Regions from separate parts of the Paenibacillus odorifer genome, predicted to be linked through region 2. Evidence: riboswitches for the same ligand, from Rfam matches in the RefSeq annotation. Region 2 holds a riboswitch; each other region holds the start of a gene.
What was found. Region 2 has a riboswitch for cyclic di-GMP ahead of PODO_RS10165 (DUF6612 family protein). Riboswitches for the same ligand answer to the same signal wherever they lie in the genome.
Positions count from the first base shown of each region.

Region 1 (3,875 bases), 1.3 Mb from region 2:
CTCCCCAAGGCAGCAAGGAAAAAATAATAAACACCGGTAACATAGTAAACAACAATCTGTTTTTCTTATAATATTTACGCAAATAAATCCTCCTTTCGGTAGCTGTACTGCCTCTACAGGTGCTAAATAAACATACCTGTTATCGGACAATCGTCTTCTGACCTAATGAGGACTATAGCTTAGTAGCTCTGCAATAATGCAGAGCCACTAAGGATCGACCTTTAATTTTCATCAATCAGGAGACATCCGGAAGAAAAAGTGCACTTGCTGGAACTGTCTCTTTAGCTTGACTAGCACTTTCCCACATCAAGCGGACTCTCGCATCGCCTTCATTCTCGTAATACTCCACCTTGATATCGTATAGCCGACCAGCCTTCAGCGTTATAGTGCCCTTACGCTCAGTACCACTTTGCTTAGTCCAACTATCAATCACGGATTCCCCATTCACCCAGACACGGATACCATCATCTGAGGTAGTGTAAAATGTATATTGCTCATTATATAACGGCTTAATTTTACCGCTCCAACGTATGGAGAAACGATCAATCCCGAGGGAGGCATCCGGCGAGCCTTGCCGCCAATTGAAATCGATTATTGCATCAGTTCTATTAAGAGCTGCTGCTCCCGACAACAACATGTTGTTGTAATACTCTCCTGCAAGCCCCTTCGCGAGAGGAATTGCTGCCTCCCCCTCTTCTTCGGAAGGTGCCGGCGCTGGTGCGGCGCTAGGTGTCGGTGCCAGACCAGTATTTAATTTATCTCTGGTCAGGGTGTAGTTGCTATTCATAAATGTTTTGATTGTGTCTGCACTGTTATTTTCGTAAAGCATTTTTCCCCAGCTCATCATATACGTCCATTTACTTTGCGATTGCTGAAGCTTCTCCAGATTAGGCATTTCACCATTCTCCCCGATCGCAATCGGTTTGCCTGCGGCTAGACTCAACAAGCTGTCATAGTATTTTTGCTGGTAATCATTTTCGTATATATCTGCTGCCAGAATATCTACTTTATCAGCACCTGGATAAGTTAGCGCATAAGGATCTGACCAAACATTGGGAGCATTCGGACTCCATACCCATAACAAATTATTTAATTTATGAACGTTAACAAAACGGTCATACATTATATTCCATAGTTTAGAAAAGTTATTTTTCTTCCCCCACCAGAACCAGTTCCCGTTCATTTCATGATAGGGTCTCCAAAGCACCGGAACATTGGCATCGCGCAAGCTTTTTAAAGAGACTGCCACCTTATCAAGCTCAGCGATCAGATTATTATATTGCTTGGTACCCGGTGTAACGTAACTATCGAACTCACTCTGGCTGAGTGTTTTTTTCACATTATCCCAGTCATAAGAGGTGCCCGGCAGGTTAGCATGAAAAGTCATAGCTACGATCCCGCCCGCTTTATTCCAGTTGATGGCGCTGTTCACCACATTTTGACGTTGCCAAGCCATCGTTGCTTCGGACTGACCACTGATCGCACCCATTTCATAACCGTGAAGAGCCGCATATTGTCCGCTGGTTCCCTTCAGCATATTGTTAATTTCATCTGGACTTTCTAAATAGTCATGTTGACCAGCAATAATGCCTTTTCCTGAGATCGAGTAAAAATAGTTAAGCAGCTTTACGGCTTCAGGTGAGGCACCTGGGGTAACTGGCGTTCCAGAATTTGAAGCAGCTATGACAATAGACGGCGAAATCCCAACAGCAAGCGGAAGTGCAGTCAGAAACAGGACGAGTGACAGAAATGCACCAAACAATCGATACGTACGGTAAGCTTTCAAAATATTCTCCCTTTCGGTAGCCAGGCTGCCACTCTTTCGAAGGCCCTATAGCTTTGCGTCCCTACCTTTCGATAGGTTTGCCTTTTCAATTTAAGAGAAATAATCTCTCTTACCGTAAGTATCGACGACAATTAATGATATATTTAGTGTTTTTATGACTTTTTTTGATAATTGAGTCAATTTACCTGTTTCAAGAAATTTTGAATTGGTTAAATAGATAGGTTAGACCTATGAAATGAATTGTTGTAGTTCTATATCATTCCAGTCTAAAGTAATACGAATGTTATCTTCTTCTACTAATTCAGACCCCGTCTGTACCTCTATAAACTCAACATCCGTCAAAGCAAGGATCGCGTGTTTCGTTCCTTCCGGTATACGTACCACGTCCCCAGCCTTCACATTATGTTTTTTCTCATTCAGCACAATACTTGCTTCGCCGCTGACGATTGTCCAAATTTCACTACGCTTGCGATGTAATTGATAGCTGATATTATTCCCCTCGGATATAAAAATCCGTTTGGTCAGCACTTCATTGCCTTCATCATATTTCACATAATCAATAACTTTGTAATGGCCCCAGCGGCGTTCCTCGTACATCGGTCTCTGTTCAAAGGTCTTCAGCACTTCTTTAATCCGTGGGCTCTCAGCTTTATGGGTAACTAGAATTCCATCCGGGCTAGCCGCAATGATCAGATCCTTCGCACCAATTACCGTAATCGGAATGTCCAGCTCATTAATCAAGCAAGTCCCCTCAGAATCCGCCGTCACAAAACCTTTTCCTACATGCTTGCTGCTCATTTCCTCTGTCAGCGTATTCCACGTTCCAAGATCCTTCCAGAATCCATCATACGGCTGCACCACAATATGTTCTTCTTTCTCCACCACTTCATAATCAAAGCTGATGGAAGACAATAGCTTATACTGCTTCTGCAATTCTTCATATCCTAAAGGCAACCCTTTACGCTGCAAAATATCTAACAAGTACCCTAAACGGAAGGCAAACACTCCGCAATTCCACAATGCATTTTGCTCGATGAGCTGTTCTGCTTGTATGCGGTCTGGTTTCTCTTGAAAGTGACTCACCTTCATAAAACCATTCCCCCCCGCCTCTTCAGTGGTAGGAATAATATATCCGTATTTCTCTGAGGCATGTTCAGGAACAACACCCATTAGTGCCAGATTTGCTCCACTTTCCAGCATGGTCCCCTCAAGCATAGCTATGGTATCGAAAAAGGATGCTTCTACATAAGGGTCAACAGGCAATATTGCTACCGTCTCCGCTGGAGAAACACCTGCCACTGAATAAAGATAGGTAGCTGTTAAGGCGATAGCCGGAAAAGTATCCCGACGCTCCGGTTCAACGATAATCGGCACATGACTTCCCAGTTGGCTTTGTATCATTTCTACTTGGCCGCGGCCGGTGGCTAGATAAGATGATTCTGCCATCCCTGCTTCCTCCAGCTGTCTCCAGACACGTTGTACCATGGATTCTGGTTCACCTTGAGGGCTTTCAAGTACCTTTAGAAATTGCTTTGAACGTGAGTCGTTAGACAACGGCCATAACCGTTTACCTGAACCGCCTGATAGAAGTACCATTTTCATAGAATGAACCCTCCTTGAATGGAATGTATTAAAAGCTATGTCTTTGTTAGGTAGAATCCACTCCAAGGGATTTTGGACTTCCGATCGCTGTTATCCTCAGATTTCCTGATTGGACCGCTTCTCGCGGTAGAAATCCGAGGATAGCATATGCTTTCGAAGCTAGCTTTCCTACGGAAATCTTTCGGGCGAACACTCCGTTTCTACAGTTCCAAATTCCCTTTCCGTTCTTAACCTAACCAACTACTTTTTAACAATGATCCATGCGCACCGGGCTGTACCAGCCGGAAGCGAGCACGTTTTTCTAAAGATTTGCTTCTGCTCCGGGGGAGGCAGCTGCAACTGCAAGAACAACTGCAACTACAAGAGCAAGACTAGTTGCCACCACAGAGACAGAGACAATGACAACTACAAATGCTACTGCTACTGCGGTATATAATCAGAGTACCTAACTTTATAAATTGCTTAGAACCTTAAAATAAGGGAACGA
Region 1 is NZ_CP009428.1:1,088,782-1,092,656, reverse strand. It holds gene PODO_RS04615 (glycosyl hydrolase) at 1-82, opposite strand, end outside; gene PODO_RS04610 (glycosyl hydrolase) at 236-1,786, opposite strand; cyclic di-GMP riboswitch class I at 1,799-1,878, opposite strand; gene PODO_RS04605 (sugar phosphate nucleotidyltransferase) at 2,015-3,388, opposite strand.
Region 1: another riboswitch for cyclic di-GMP. It lies ahead of PODO_RS04610 (glycosyl hydrolase); the one in region 2 lies ahead of PODO_RS10165 (DUF6612 family protein).

Region 2 (3,875 bases):
GCAGCCAGTATCTGATACCATAACCGTAATTGTATCTTCATCTGAAGTCTGCGATAAGGTGATGCTACCGCCAGGGGGTGTGAATTTCAAAGCATTGGAGAGGAGATTAAGCCATACGATCTCTAGCATGCTTTCGTCGGCATGAATGATAGCACGGTCCTCTATATCCGCCACAAATTCGATGTTCTTTTCTTCCCAATAATTTTCAAAAGTAAGGGCGCAGTCGCATAGCTGCCTGCACAGATCATAGGGCTCTGCAACGTGATTAATCTCCTGATTGTCCAATTTGTTTAGCTTCAGAATATTGATCACCAGTGTCGTTAATTTTTGGGAGGCCGAAATGATAGTTTCAGTATATTCCGTTCGAAGTTTTGGCGACAAATCAACAGTTTGCAATGCCATTGCGTAACTATGAATGACGGATAATGGTGTTTTAATCTCATGGGATACATTCGATATAAAATCATTTTTGAGGGTTTCAATACTGCCCAGTTCTTCAACCATCTTATTAAAATCCTCGAACATCACGTCTACATAATCCTTTTTATCCGCTCTGTGAAGCGGCTCAAGATAGACTGAAAAATCTCCCTCTGCTACCTGGTTTGCCGCCTCGCTGAGTTTACGCATGGGTTTATCAAAGGCGATGTACTTTTGCCGTGCGGTGACAAGGCAAAAAATGAAGGCAACAATGATCCAATATCCAGTGATTCCAAAGATGTATTGAGTTGGAACGCGTTCTACTGAAATGTAGGCGTCGTATATAAGTGCTTGACCTGCTGTTAGCGTGGACAGCACAATAAAGGTCCACAAAAACTCTTTCCATGAAAAACGCTTGGACTTGAACCGGGCATGCTGCTCCTGCCTCTTACTCATTGCAGCACTGCCTTGTAGCCAAGCCCATGCACTGTCATGATCTTGAAGTCCACACAACAAGAGAACTTGTCGCGAAGTTTGACGATGTATACATCTACGGCACGCAGGCTGGTTTCGCTGCCAATGCCCCAGAACTCGTCCATTAGCTGGGCACGGGAAAAGGTATGTTTGGGGTAGGAAAGCATTTTGTAGAGTATGTTGAATTCCCGTACCGTCACAGGGATTTCCTCATCGTTTACCGTTGCTGTCATATCATCCGCGTCCATCATAAGACTTCCTACCCTCAGTTTTTTTTCGTGGGCAATATTTGCACGTCGAAGTAAAGCGCCCACACGCATTACCAGTTCGTCCATATTGACCGGTTTGACCATGTAATCATCAATTCCAGCGCGAAACCCTTTTTGTTTTGAGGAAATATCATCACGAGCGGTAACAAAAAGAAGGGGGATCGTTTTGTTAATAGCCCTAACCGTTTCCGCAAATTCAAAGCCGTCAATCTCTGGCATCATAACGTCTGAGATGATAAGGTCATACAGGCTGTTATACATCAAATCATATGCTTCTCGTGGGTTTAAACACCCTTTAGCGTCGTATCCATTATTGCAAAGATAGGTGCAGATAATTTGATTAAGCTTTATATCATCCTCGACAACAAGGATATTAACCATGAAAATCATCCTTTCTAAGAAAACTAAAATAATTATAAGAGTTATATATTAAGAAAATGTTTGGATGGATAGAGAAACTAAAAAACATACTTATCATAGCATAGTGATATACCGAAACGGATTGATAGTATAACTCAGCTGAACCTCAGATATCTGGAAAACTTGGACGAATTGGAAAAATGCAAAACTTTAGTATTTCTTCTGAGTATCATAGCGAATTCGAATGGAAGATAAGTCGTTTACAGGTAATTATAACCATGATAAAATTAGCGGTGGGACATGCGTCCCTAATCTATTAAAACTAATTGAATGTCCGCGTTAAAGGTAAAATCATCGAAAGATGATGACACAAAGCCATGGGTCTAAAGCCTTTCGACAGAAGGAAATGATCGCCAGGCCGCCATAGGGATGTCTTATGAAGCATAAAGGATAGCTCTAAGAATATGTAGTCTATTTTGAGCTCTTTTATTATTTCGACCTATACGGCGTTACATTATCGCAAGGGGCCGAAAGGGGAAGTACATGAACAGTTTTTTCAAAACAATAGGTACTAGTTTGGCAGTAGGTGCTTTATTGCTGTCCGGAACGATCGGATGGATGTCTAATCCAGGAGTAGTGTCTGCAGCTACCTCAACAGTAGTAACCGCGGATCAGATGATCAGCAAAGTAACGGCAGCCTCCAAAGCAATAAAGAATTTCCATCTGGATGTGACCAAAAAACAGGATATTCAAAGCGGCGGGGTGCGTATCAGCAACACCAACACTCTGAAGCTGGATATCAACCGTCTGCCGAATTTTGCCGCAGCAGGCACTGTCGCTAGTAGTCTTTTAGAAACATCGTACAGTCTATATGCCAATGACAAGGAGTTTTACTATCTTGTAGACGGAAGTGAACTGATCGATGAATCTGAAGATGAAGGTTACGACGATGACGGGGAGCCGATCGATCCTGATGCACAGTATTGGCTTGGACTGGAGAAAACGGAATGGGATGCCTTTTACTCTAAAGGCCAATACGATCCTGTTTCCATGCTTGATTCGGTCAAAAGTTATAAAAAATCCATGAAAGTCAGCACGGCTGGCGCACAAACGGTCTTACAATTCACGGTAACCGATCCGACAGCAGCTAAGGGGATAATCAAACTCTATGACCAGGAGAACCTCTGGGATGGTGAGACAGTTCAACCCAAAAGCGTAACGTGGAAATTATTCGTCAATACTAAGACCTGGCAAACGGAAAAGCTGACAGTCGATCTGAGTTATGTGCTGGTAAGTGACGGAGCCAAAGATACATACACCACGAAAATCGAAGCTAAATATTCCAAGAATAATAAAGGTACAGCCATTGTAAAACCGGCCGAACTAGAATAATAAGGACGATTCATATCGAGCAAAAAGCGCTGTTCCGCTGAACAGCGCTTTTTGTTGTATTCAACAGCAGTTCTTTATTAGTTGACAAGAATAAATCATTGCTGTAATTTATATGTATGCGCATGTATATAATATTTTATCTAAATATAATTTAATGAAAGTTGGGAAAAAGATGATAGCACTAGACACAGCATTAACTTTTCGCAGAGGACTGACATTAAAAAACCGAGTGGTTATGGCTCCAATGACCACCCGAATGAGCTTTTATGACGGTGTAGTAACACAAGATGAATTGAAATACTATTCGCTAAGAACGGGCGAAGTAGGTGCGGTCATCACTGCGGCAGCAAATGTACAGGAGGGTGGAAAAGGATGGGAAGGTGAACTTAGTGTTTCCTCCGATCAATTTATTCCTAGCCTTAGCCGATTAGCATCTACTATTAAACGAAATGGAACAAAAGCTATTTTACAGCTTTTCCATGCAGGAAGAATGACAGATTCAAAAATATTGCGTGGCGTACAACCCGTTTCCTCCAGCGCCATTGCTGCCGAACGTCTGAATGCAGAAATTCCAAGAGCATTAACAGAAGATGAAATTTTCGGTGTAATTGAGGATTTTAAAAAAGCGACTCAACGTGCTATTCAAGCTGGATTCGATGGGGTAGAAATTCATGGAGCAAACACATATTTAGTCCAACAATTCTTCTCTCCACACTCCAACCGTCGTGAAGATCAATGGGGCGGAAGCTTAGAGAAAAGATTTAATTTCATTAACCAATTAGTGGATGCAGTTATTGCTGTCGTTGACAATTCAAAGGTTAAGGATTTTATTGTCGGTTATCGTTTTTCTCCAGAAGAATATGAAGAGCCTGGCATTAAAATCACAGACACCTTTTATCTTATTGATAAATTAGCTGATAAAAAGCTGGATTATCTGCATATTTCATTAGGGGATTTTAAAAA
Region 2 is NZ_CP009428.1:2,402,108-2,405,982, forward strand. It holds gene PODO_RS10155 (HAMP domain-containing sensor histidine kinase) at 1-873, opposite strand, end outside; gene PODO_RS10160 (response regulator transcription factor) at 870-1,541, opposite strand; cyclic di-GMP riboswitch class I at 1,855-1,946, shown strand; gene PODO_RS10165 (DUF6612 family protein) at 2,064-2,912, shown strand; gene PODO_RS10170 (NADH-dependent flavin oxidoreductase) at 3,025-3,875, shown strand, end outside.

Region 3 (3,875 bases), 1.7 Mb from region 2:
GACTATGCCGAAGGTCAAGCGGTTGTTGTTATTGACGCTGATCTTCAGGATCCTCCGGAGGTCATTTTGCAAATGATCGAGAAGTGGAAAGAGGGCTACGACGTTGTATATGCGAAACGCCTGAAGCGCCACGGAGAAACGATGTTCAAAAAGGTCACCGCGAAGCTTTTTTACCGCCTGCTCAGCAGTATGACAAGTGTGGATATTCCTACGGATACAGGCGATTTCCGTCTTATTGACCGTAAGGTATGTGATGTCCTGCGGGGACTTAAAGAAAAGAACCGCTATGTCCGAGGTTTGGTGAGCTGGGTTGGCTTCAAGCAGACTATGGTGGAATATGAACGGGAAGAACGTTTTGCCGGAGAAACCAAATATCCGCTGAAGAAAATGATTCGTTTTGCGTTAGATGGCATCACCTCTTTTTCACATAAGCCGCTTAAGATTGCTACGTATATTGGATTCTTCCTTTCATTCTCTAGCTTTCTCTATTTATTTTTCGTCTTGTTTCAAAAGATATTTTTCACCTCCTGGACGGTTCCGGGCTGGGCTTCCATTGTAGGCGTCAATCTGCTCTTTAACGGTATCGTTCTGATGCTGTTAGGTGTGATTGGGGAGTATATCGGACGGATTTATGACGAGTCTAAAGATAGACCGCTATACATTGTTAGTGAGACTAAAGGCTACCAGAACGAAGAACAACTGGACCGCCGGAAGGACCACAATGATGTCAGATAAGAACTTGCGTGCTGCATTCATACAGTTCCTTAAATTTAATGCCGTAGGTTTGCTCAATACGCTTATTGATTTTGTGATTTTCACATTGTTGAATTCACTAGGGATGGTATACGCATTGGCGCAGGTGATCTCCTATAGTGCAGGTACGGCGAATAGCTTTATTTTGAATAAAAAAGTAACCTTTCGTGATCGCAACCGGGGGAATAAAGAAGGCTTCGACCGCGTGCAGCTGGTCAAGTTTATCGTGCTGAATCTGGTAGTGCTCGGAATATCACTGCTGCTAATGCATCTGTTGACAGACAGACTAGGTATTCAAGTCTTGATCTCAAAGGTGCTGGTTACATTTATCACGGTGATCATCAATTTCTTTGGAAGTCGTAAATGGGTATTTTAAACATTAATTTCAGGCAGAAGGAGTTGCTATGCTTAAAGGCAAGTAGCTGTTTCTGCTTGATTTGTATATAACCATAGAAACAATATACGGAGGTGAATAACATTGCGTAAATTCTCCTATCTACTCATACTGGCTGGGATACTTATCATGTTATATCCGACAGCTAACGAATGGTACAACGACAGGCAGCAGGAGAAGTTATTAGAAACGGCTGAACTAAGCACTGCCGATAGTACTCCCCAGCCAGATTTGAAGAGCAGGTATGCTGAAGTTACTCAGCTGTTAGCAGAGGAATCGGTTCTGGATGCTCAGGCACAGCCCCAACCCCAAGAGACAGAAAAGCCTGAACCGGAGATTGAGGTCGGTGGCAAAGTAATCGCACTAATTGAAATCGGTAAGATTGATTTGAAGCTGCCTGTATTAGAAGGGGCTACAAAAGCTAATATGAAACATGCTGCAGCCCATATGAAAGAAACGGCACCCCTTGGAGAGATCGGAAATGCTGCAATCGCGGCGCATCGGGCTAGAACTACGGGTCGTTTGTTTAACAGATTGAATGAGGTTGTTGTGGGGGATGTTATCACGGTAAAGACTAGTGATCAGGTGTTTAACTATGAGGTATACGATATTTCTGTTGTAGATCCGAGTGATGTCTCCGTTCTTGACGGGAATGACAAGGATAAGATTCTTACTCTGATTACATGTGATCCGCTAGTGAATCCAACGCATCGGCTGATTGTTCATGCCAAATTAACAAAAGGAGAATAGTGAATGACAAGAAAACACAAATACCGGGAGATATTTATAAAATAATGGGTAATCTAGTAAATTAGGTCTTGTTCACAACTATAAATATGATAGTATTATACTATGAAAGCTAAACACGATAACGGCAAACCTTCCGAAAGGTAGGGACGCAAAGCTAAAGGGCCTTTTCCCGAAAGGATGGCAGCCAGCTACCGAATGAAGAGGCTTTTTTTGTTTGTTTCAAATGGATTCTATCAACTATATCTAGTAAAGCTAGAACAGATAGAGCTTATACGATAACGGCAAACCTATCGAAAGGTAGGGACGCAAAGCTAAAGGGCCTTCCCGAAAGGATGGCAGCCAGCTACCGAAAGGAGTTTTATCCGTGAAAAAGGTTTATTTTATGCTGGTGGCGCTGTTCGTCCTAATGACTTCAGTTCCGGTAAGTACAGCTCAAGCTGCAAGTGCAGATGCCAGCTGGTTGATTACATCCAAAGTGGCTCAAGGTGTTATTGGTATTAACTATGATATTCCGAAAGATAAAAGAATCAAACTCATGATCACCAAAGATAACAGCAGCTATACTTATAACTTGTATGCTTCTGGACAAGCTGAGGACTTCCCTTTGCAACAAGGAAATGGGACTTATAAGGTTTCGGTTCTGGAGAACACAACCGGTAATAAATACAAAGCGTTATATTCCGAAGTAGTAGACGTAACCATGAGTGACTCGAATTCCGTATATTTGGGCTCCGTACAGAATGTGAAATGGAGTTCTTCTGATAAAGCGATTGTCAAAGCTAAACAATTAGTACAAGGCAAAACAACAGACGAAGAGAAAGTTAAAGCGATCTATAACTATGTAGTTGCGAATGTACAATATGACTACTCTCTTGCTAATAGTGTAACTACTGATTATATTCCAAGCATCGATAAGACATTGACTACTAAAAAAGGGATTTGCTATGATTACGCTTCTCTTTTTGCCGCAATGCTGCGGAGTGTAGATGTTCCTGCTAAGTTGGTAATGGGGAATACAAGCTACGTTACGCAATATCATGCCTGGAACGAAGTATTGCTTAATGGGAAGTGGGTTACCATTGATACTACAGTGGATGCAGGACTTGCAAAGAGTGATAAGAAAACCGATTTAATTAAAGCCTCAAGCAAATATACTGCGGCAAAATACTATTAAATTCGCCGCTAGAAACATAACTCTATTAAATAAACAACTAGCTTAATTATTAAGCTAGTTGTTTATTTTTATATTAGGGGTTGCTTTTCTATTAATAGTTGGGGTATTATAGGTAAGCGTTGTTAGACAGCGTACAGGCGATACAGACGAGGCTGATAAAAAGCTTCGAAAAATAAAGCTTGCATTTCTGAAAACAACATGATATATTATAAGAGTTGCTGCTGAGACATTAAACGGCGCCAACGAGAACTTGATCTTTGAAAACTGAACAACGAGTGAGTAGGAAATCACGCAAGTGATATCCAAAATTAGAGAATTAATTTTCTCGTCAGATGTTTCAAAATGAGCATATGGCTCTTTTCAATACTAATTGGAGAGTTTGATCCTGGCTCAGGACGAACGCTGGCGGCGTGCCTAATACATGCAAGTCGAGCGGAGTTACTTTGAAAGCTTGCTTTCGAAATGACTTAGCGGCGGACGGGTGAGTAACACGTAGGCAACCTGCCCTTCAGACTGGGATAACTACCGGAAACGGTAGCTAATACCGGATAATTTCTTTTTTCTCCTGAGAGAAGAATGAAAGACGGAGCAATCTGTCACTGAGGGATGGGCCTGCGGCGCATTAGCTAGTTGGTGGGGTAACGGCCCACCAAGGCGACGATGCGTAGCCGACCTGAGAGGGTGAACGGCCACACTGGGACTGAGACACGGCCCAGACTCCTACGGGAGGCAGCAGTAGGGAATCTTCCGCAATGGGCGAAAGCCTGACGGAGCAACGCCGCGTGAGTGATGAAGGTTTTCGGA
Region 3 is NZ_CP009428.1:726,522-730,396, forward strand. It holds gene PODO_RS03135 (glycosyltransferase family 2 protein) at 1-735, shown strand, start outside; gene PODO_RS03140 (GtrA family protein) at 722-1,129, shown strand; gene PODO_RS03145 (class D sortase) at 1,232-1,897, shown strand; cyclic di-GMP riboswitch class I at 2,011-2,093, shown strand; cyclic di-GMP riboswitch class I at 2,168-2,248, shown strand; gene PODO_RS03150 (transglutaminase-like domain-containing protein) at 2,262-3,071, shown strand; rRNA gene PODO_RS03155 (16S ribosomal RNA) at 3,439-3,875, shown strand, end outside.
Region 3: another riboswitch for cyclic di-GMP. It lies ahead of PODO_RS03150 (transglutaminase-like domain-containing protein); the one in region 2 lies ahead of PODO_RS10165 (DUF6612 family protein).

Region 4 (3,875 bases), 1.9 Mb from region 2:
CGTTGGCGTCACTGTCGGCGTTGGCGTCGGTGTTGGCGTCGGCGTTGGTGTCACTGTCGGCGTCGGTGTCACTGTTGGCGTCGGTGTTGGTGTCGGTGTCGGTGTCGGCGTCGGCGTCACTGTTGGCGTCGGCGTTGGTGTTGGTGTTGGCGTCGGCGTTGGTGTCACTGTCGGCGTCGGTGTTGGTGTCACTGTCGGCGTCGGTGTCACTGTTGGCGTCGGCGTTGGTATTGGCGTCGGTGTTGGTGTCGGTGTCGGTGTCGGTGTCGGCGTCGGCGTCACTGTTGGCGTCGGCGTTGGTGTTGGTGTTGGCGTCGGCGTTGGTGTCACTGTCGGCGTCGGTGTTGGTGTCACTGTCGGCGTCGGTGTCACTGTTGGCGTCGGCGTTGGTATTGGCGTCGGTGTTGGTGTCGGCGTCGGTGTCACTGTCGGCGTCGGTGTCGGTGTTGGTGTTGGCGTCGGTGTCGGCGTCACTGTTGGTGTTGACGTAGGCGTTGGCGTCGGTGTTGGCGTCACTGTCGGCGTTGGTGTCGGACATGGTGTTGGTGTTGGCGTCACTGTCGGCGTTGGCGTTGGTGTCACTGTTGGCGTTGGCGTTGGTGTCACTGTCGGCGTTGGCGTTGGTGTCACTGTCGGCGTTGGCGTTGGTGTCACTGTTGGCGTTGGCGTTGGTGTCACTGTTGGCGTTGGCGTTGGTGTCACTGTTGGCGTTGGTGTCGGCGTTGGTCCAGGTTCATCACCATCGTATGGATAGTGGTGAAATTCACCACCACCAGTCCCTTTGAGTGAAGCCGCCACTAAAGTACCGTTAATCTGACCATTAATAAAATCAACATGAGCATAGGGGGCAAGTATGCTTCCCATTACACCTATGCCTGCCATATCCAGATACGCAGCTTGGCTAAAGTTAAGCAAAATTTTCTTGCTGTTCAACACGTTATTAGGTAGAAATCCGAAGTTTTTCATTTTTACGTTAGAACCATCAATATTAATAATTGCTGTAGATCCTGAAGGAACATTTATTGTAATTCCATAGGTATTAGAGACGTTATCTCCTGGAACATTAAAAACATTGACCGCAGGATCTGTACCTGTCAGGGTAAGACTGCCATATTGGTACACTGTTGTTCCATTCGCCGGCAATGCTGCAAGTTCTGCTGATTTGTCCTTCAAAGACTGACCTACGGCTGAAAAGTCAATCGTACTCCCCTGTCTTTTTGTACCTCCCTTGAGGAGCGTTACATTCCCTGAAAAATCTCCCCCGTGCACGATATTCCCATAAACAGTACCTCCGTTGAAAGTAAGATTCCCTCCAACAACAAGTGTGTCAGTCAAGGAAACCTCAGCAGCGGTCAACCTATCTCCAACACTATAGTTGGTTAAGTTAACGTTACCTCCAGCAGCAAACCTTCCTTCCGTATCCGAAACCGTTGTTATATCCCCTAGAATAAACACGTTGTAGACCCCTGCAATTCCCAATGTAGAAGAACTACTAGCTCCAGCAACTCCAGCTCCTAATGAGGAAAGCCCACTACCTACCGTCAAAATCCCAGCTAATACAAGCGAGAGTAACGGTCTTATTCTTCTTTTCAAATGGCACACCTCCTAAAACTATGATTTATATTAATCAGAATAATTACCAGAAACTCTAAAGGACCTAACAACAAAAAAGACCGCCAAAAAGAAGTGGAATTCCCTTCTCATGGCAGTCGGACGGTCATTGTGCCTTTAAGACACTTTAGACTCCTGGACTTTGCGTCCCGCCCTTTCAGACGGTTTGCTATTATCATGACTATATATATGTATTACACTGCAAGTCCAGAACTGGTAGCCGAAGCATTCTCTCCAATAACCGTCTATGACTTTTAATACTTTTTGAATTAATAACAGTTTAGCGCCCGACACCCACAATTGTCAATCAATTCCTTTCGATGATTCCGCTCATTATTACCATACAAAAAAAAGCGCCTAAAGGCGCTTCGCATAAGGTTTTTCATTAAATTTTAAAGTAACTGTATATAGCCCAATATGGATATCCATAAGGGAACACTCAGAATTAAACCAAAAAACAATCCACGCTGGAGGCTGCCCTCTTTTTCCATCATAAATTCTCCTTTATGTACGTCCGATACATTAATTTTTATTATTACAATTTTAATATAATTTATTCTTCGTTATTTAGTTGTGAATTTAATCACATTGGATAAGCTGTTTAGAAATACCATTGATTATTTTTGGAATATCGGGGTAGAATACGAATATACGTTCCTATTAGAGGTGATGAGATTCATGCATAGAGCAGAAAGCAGGGACAACATGCTGGTGAAATCTTATTTATTGCTTCCGATGATTTTATCAGCTTTCGAACGGGACTCCGCCATTTTATCTACACACTTACGAACACCCGCCCCTTATCTGGAGGTGCTTGGAACAGCTGCTGCAGTAGCTACAACAGATCTAAGGGATGTTCGTGCAGAAATGAGAAGACGGGGAATCAAGGTGTATGAGCAAAACAGACTTAATACGGGAATTGAAGCCAAGTATATATGTCGTGGCTATCACGAACGAATGCTGCTGTTGAATGACATTGTTGCGGCTCAGGCTGCCATCCATATGCGCAGATACCTAGGGCTGGATATTTCCTCTTTTAAGAGTTACGAAGAACAGTATCAGATTAAATAAAGCTGTATAGAAGCCGCTCTACTCTCCCCCCAATCAATTAGTGAACAAAAAAATAGGCCTTACCATGGGAGTTGGCAAGACCTGAGAGAGATATACCACAAAACACTGGGGGGTGTTTGGTGTCTTCAATATATACCTCGAACCTGAAAAAAAGCTGATAGGCACATAAAAATTACATTAAAAATATCATTCGCCGTTCAGAAGTGATCCGAATGCTCCCACAAGCTTAGCCGACCTTTGGCTGGAATTGGATGGCGCAGTGAGTGAACCTCTTCAAGCTTCCAGGCAAAACGTCCTTCGCTATAGTCGCCAAAATCATATTCGTTCCCATTGATCCATTCCCTTAAATCCACCTCTGGAGTAACCACATAACATCCCGCGAGCTGACCTGTAGCAATAATAGCTCCTGTAGGCAAATTATTCGCTGTATAGCCATGTTTCGCCAATACTGCTTTGTACGGTTCCTGTTCACAAATCTTTTTGTCAATCCTCATTCCGGCATGGATGCCTAACTCGCCGCGGTAGGCTGTTCTCCATGAACGAGTTTCAAACTCTTTTTCACCAAGAGCAATTAAGGTCGCCCAAGGCTGCCGTATTGTTATACACCGCATGATATTTATCCCCTTTGTTTATGTTGGACGTTTGTCACGGATGCCACGGATCTCGATCTCGCGTTGTGTAATCTTGCTCTCCTTGACTTGATAAATAATCCCAACCGTTTGGTCGATACTCATTTCCATGATTGATCGCCTCTAAAAATAAGAACATTCATTTTTATTATATACAAACAAAAGTTCTAAATATCAATATTATTGACATTCACCTGTAACTCCCCACAATTTAAACAAATAAAATAATTAAAATTGATAAAGGAGAATATAGTTTGTATACTAATCAAGTAGTTAGTGTGCAAACTATTTAAAGAGGGGAATTAATTTATGGACAACCCAGGACAGTTATTAATAAGAGTAAGTCTTGAAATGAAAAAAAGCTTAACAAAAAAACTTTTACTTTATAATGTAACAGCTCCTCAATGGGCAGTATTAAAAGATATATCTATTCATTTAGAAGGAACAACTCCAGCTATGATTGCAGAGCGAACTTACTCGGATCGCCCTACAATAACGGGTATACTCGAGCGACTTAAAGCAAAAGGACTTCTGGACATTAGAGATAATCCAAATGATAAACGA
Region 4 is NZ_CP009428.1:546,145-550,019, reverse strand. It holds gene PODO_RS30860 (choice-of-anchor A family protein) at 1-1,593, opposite strand, end outside; cyclic di-GMP riboswitch class I at 1,702-1,792, opposite strand; gene PODO_RS02375 (YhjD family protein) at 2,185-2,682, shown strand; gene PODO_RS02370 (ASCH domain-containing protein) at 2,880-3,293, opposite strand; gene PODO_RS02365 (MarR family winged helix-turn-helix transcriptional regulator) at 3,621-3,875, shown strand, end outside.
Region 4: another riboswitch for cyclic di-GMP. It lies ahead of PODO_RS30860 (choice-of-anchor A family protein); the one in region 2 lies ahead of PODO_RS10165 (DUF6612 family protein).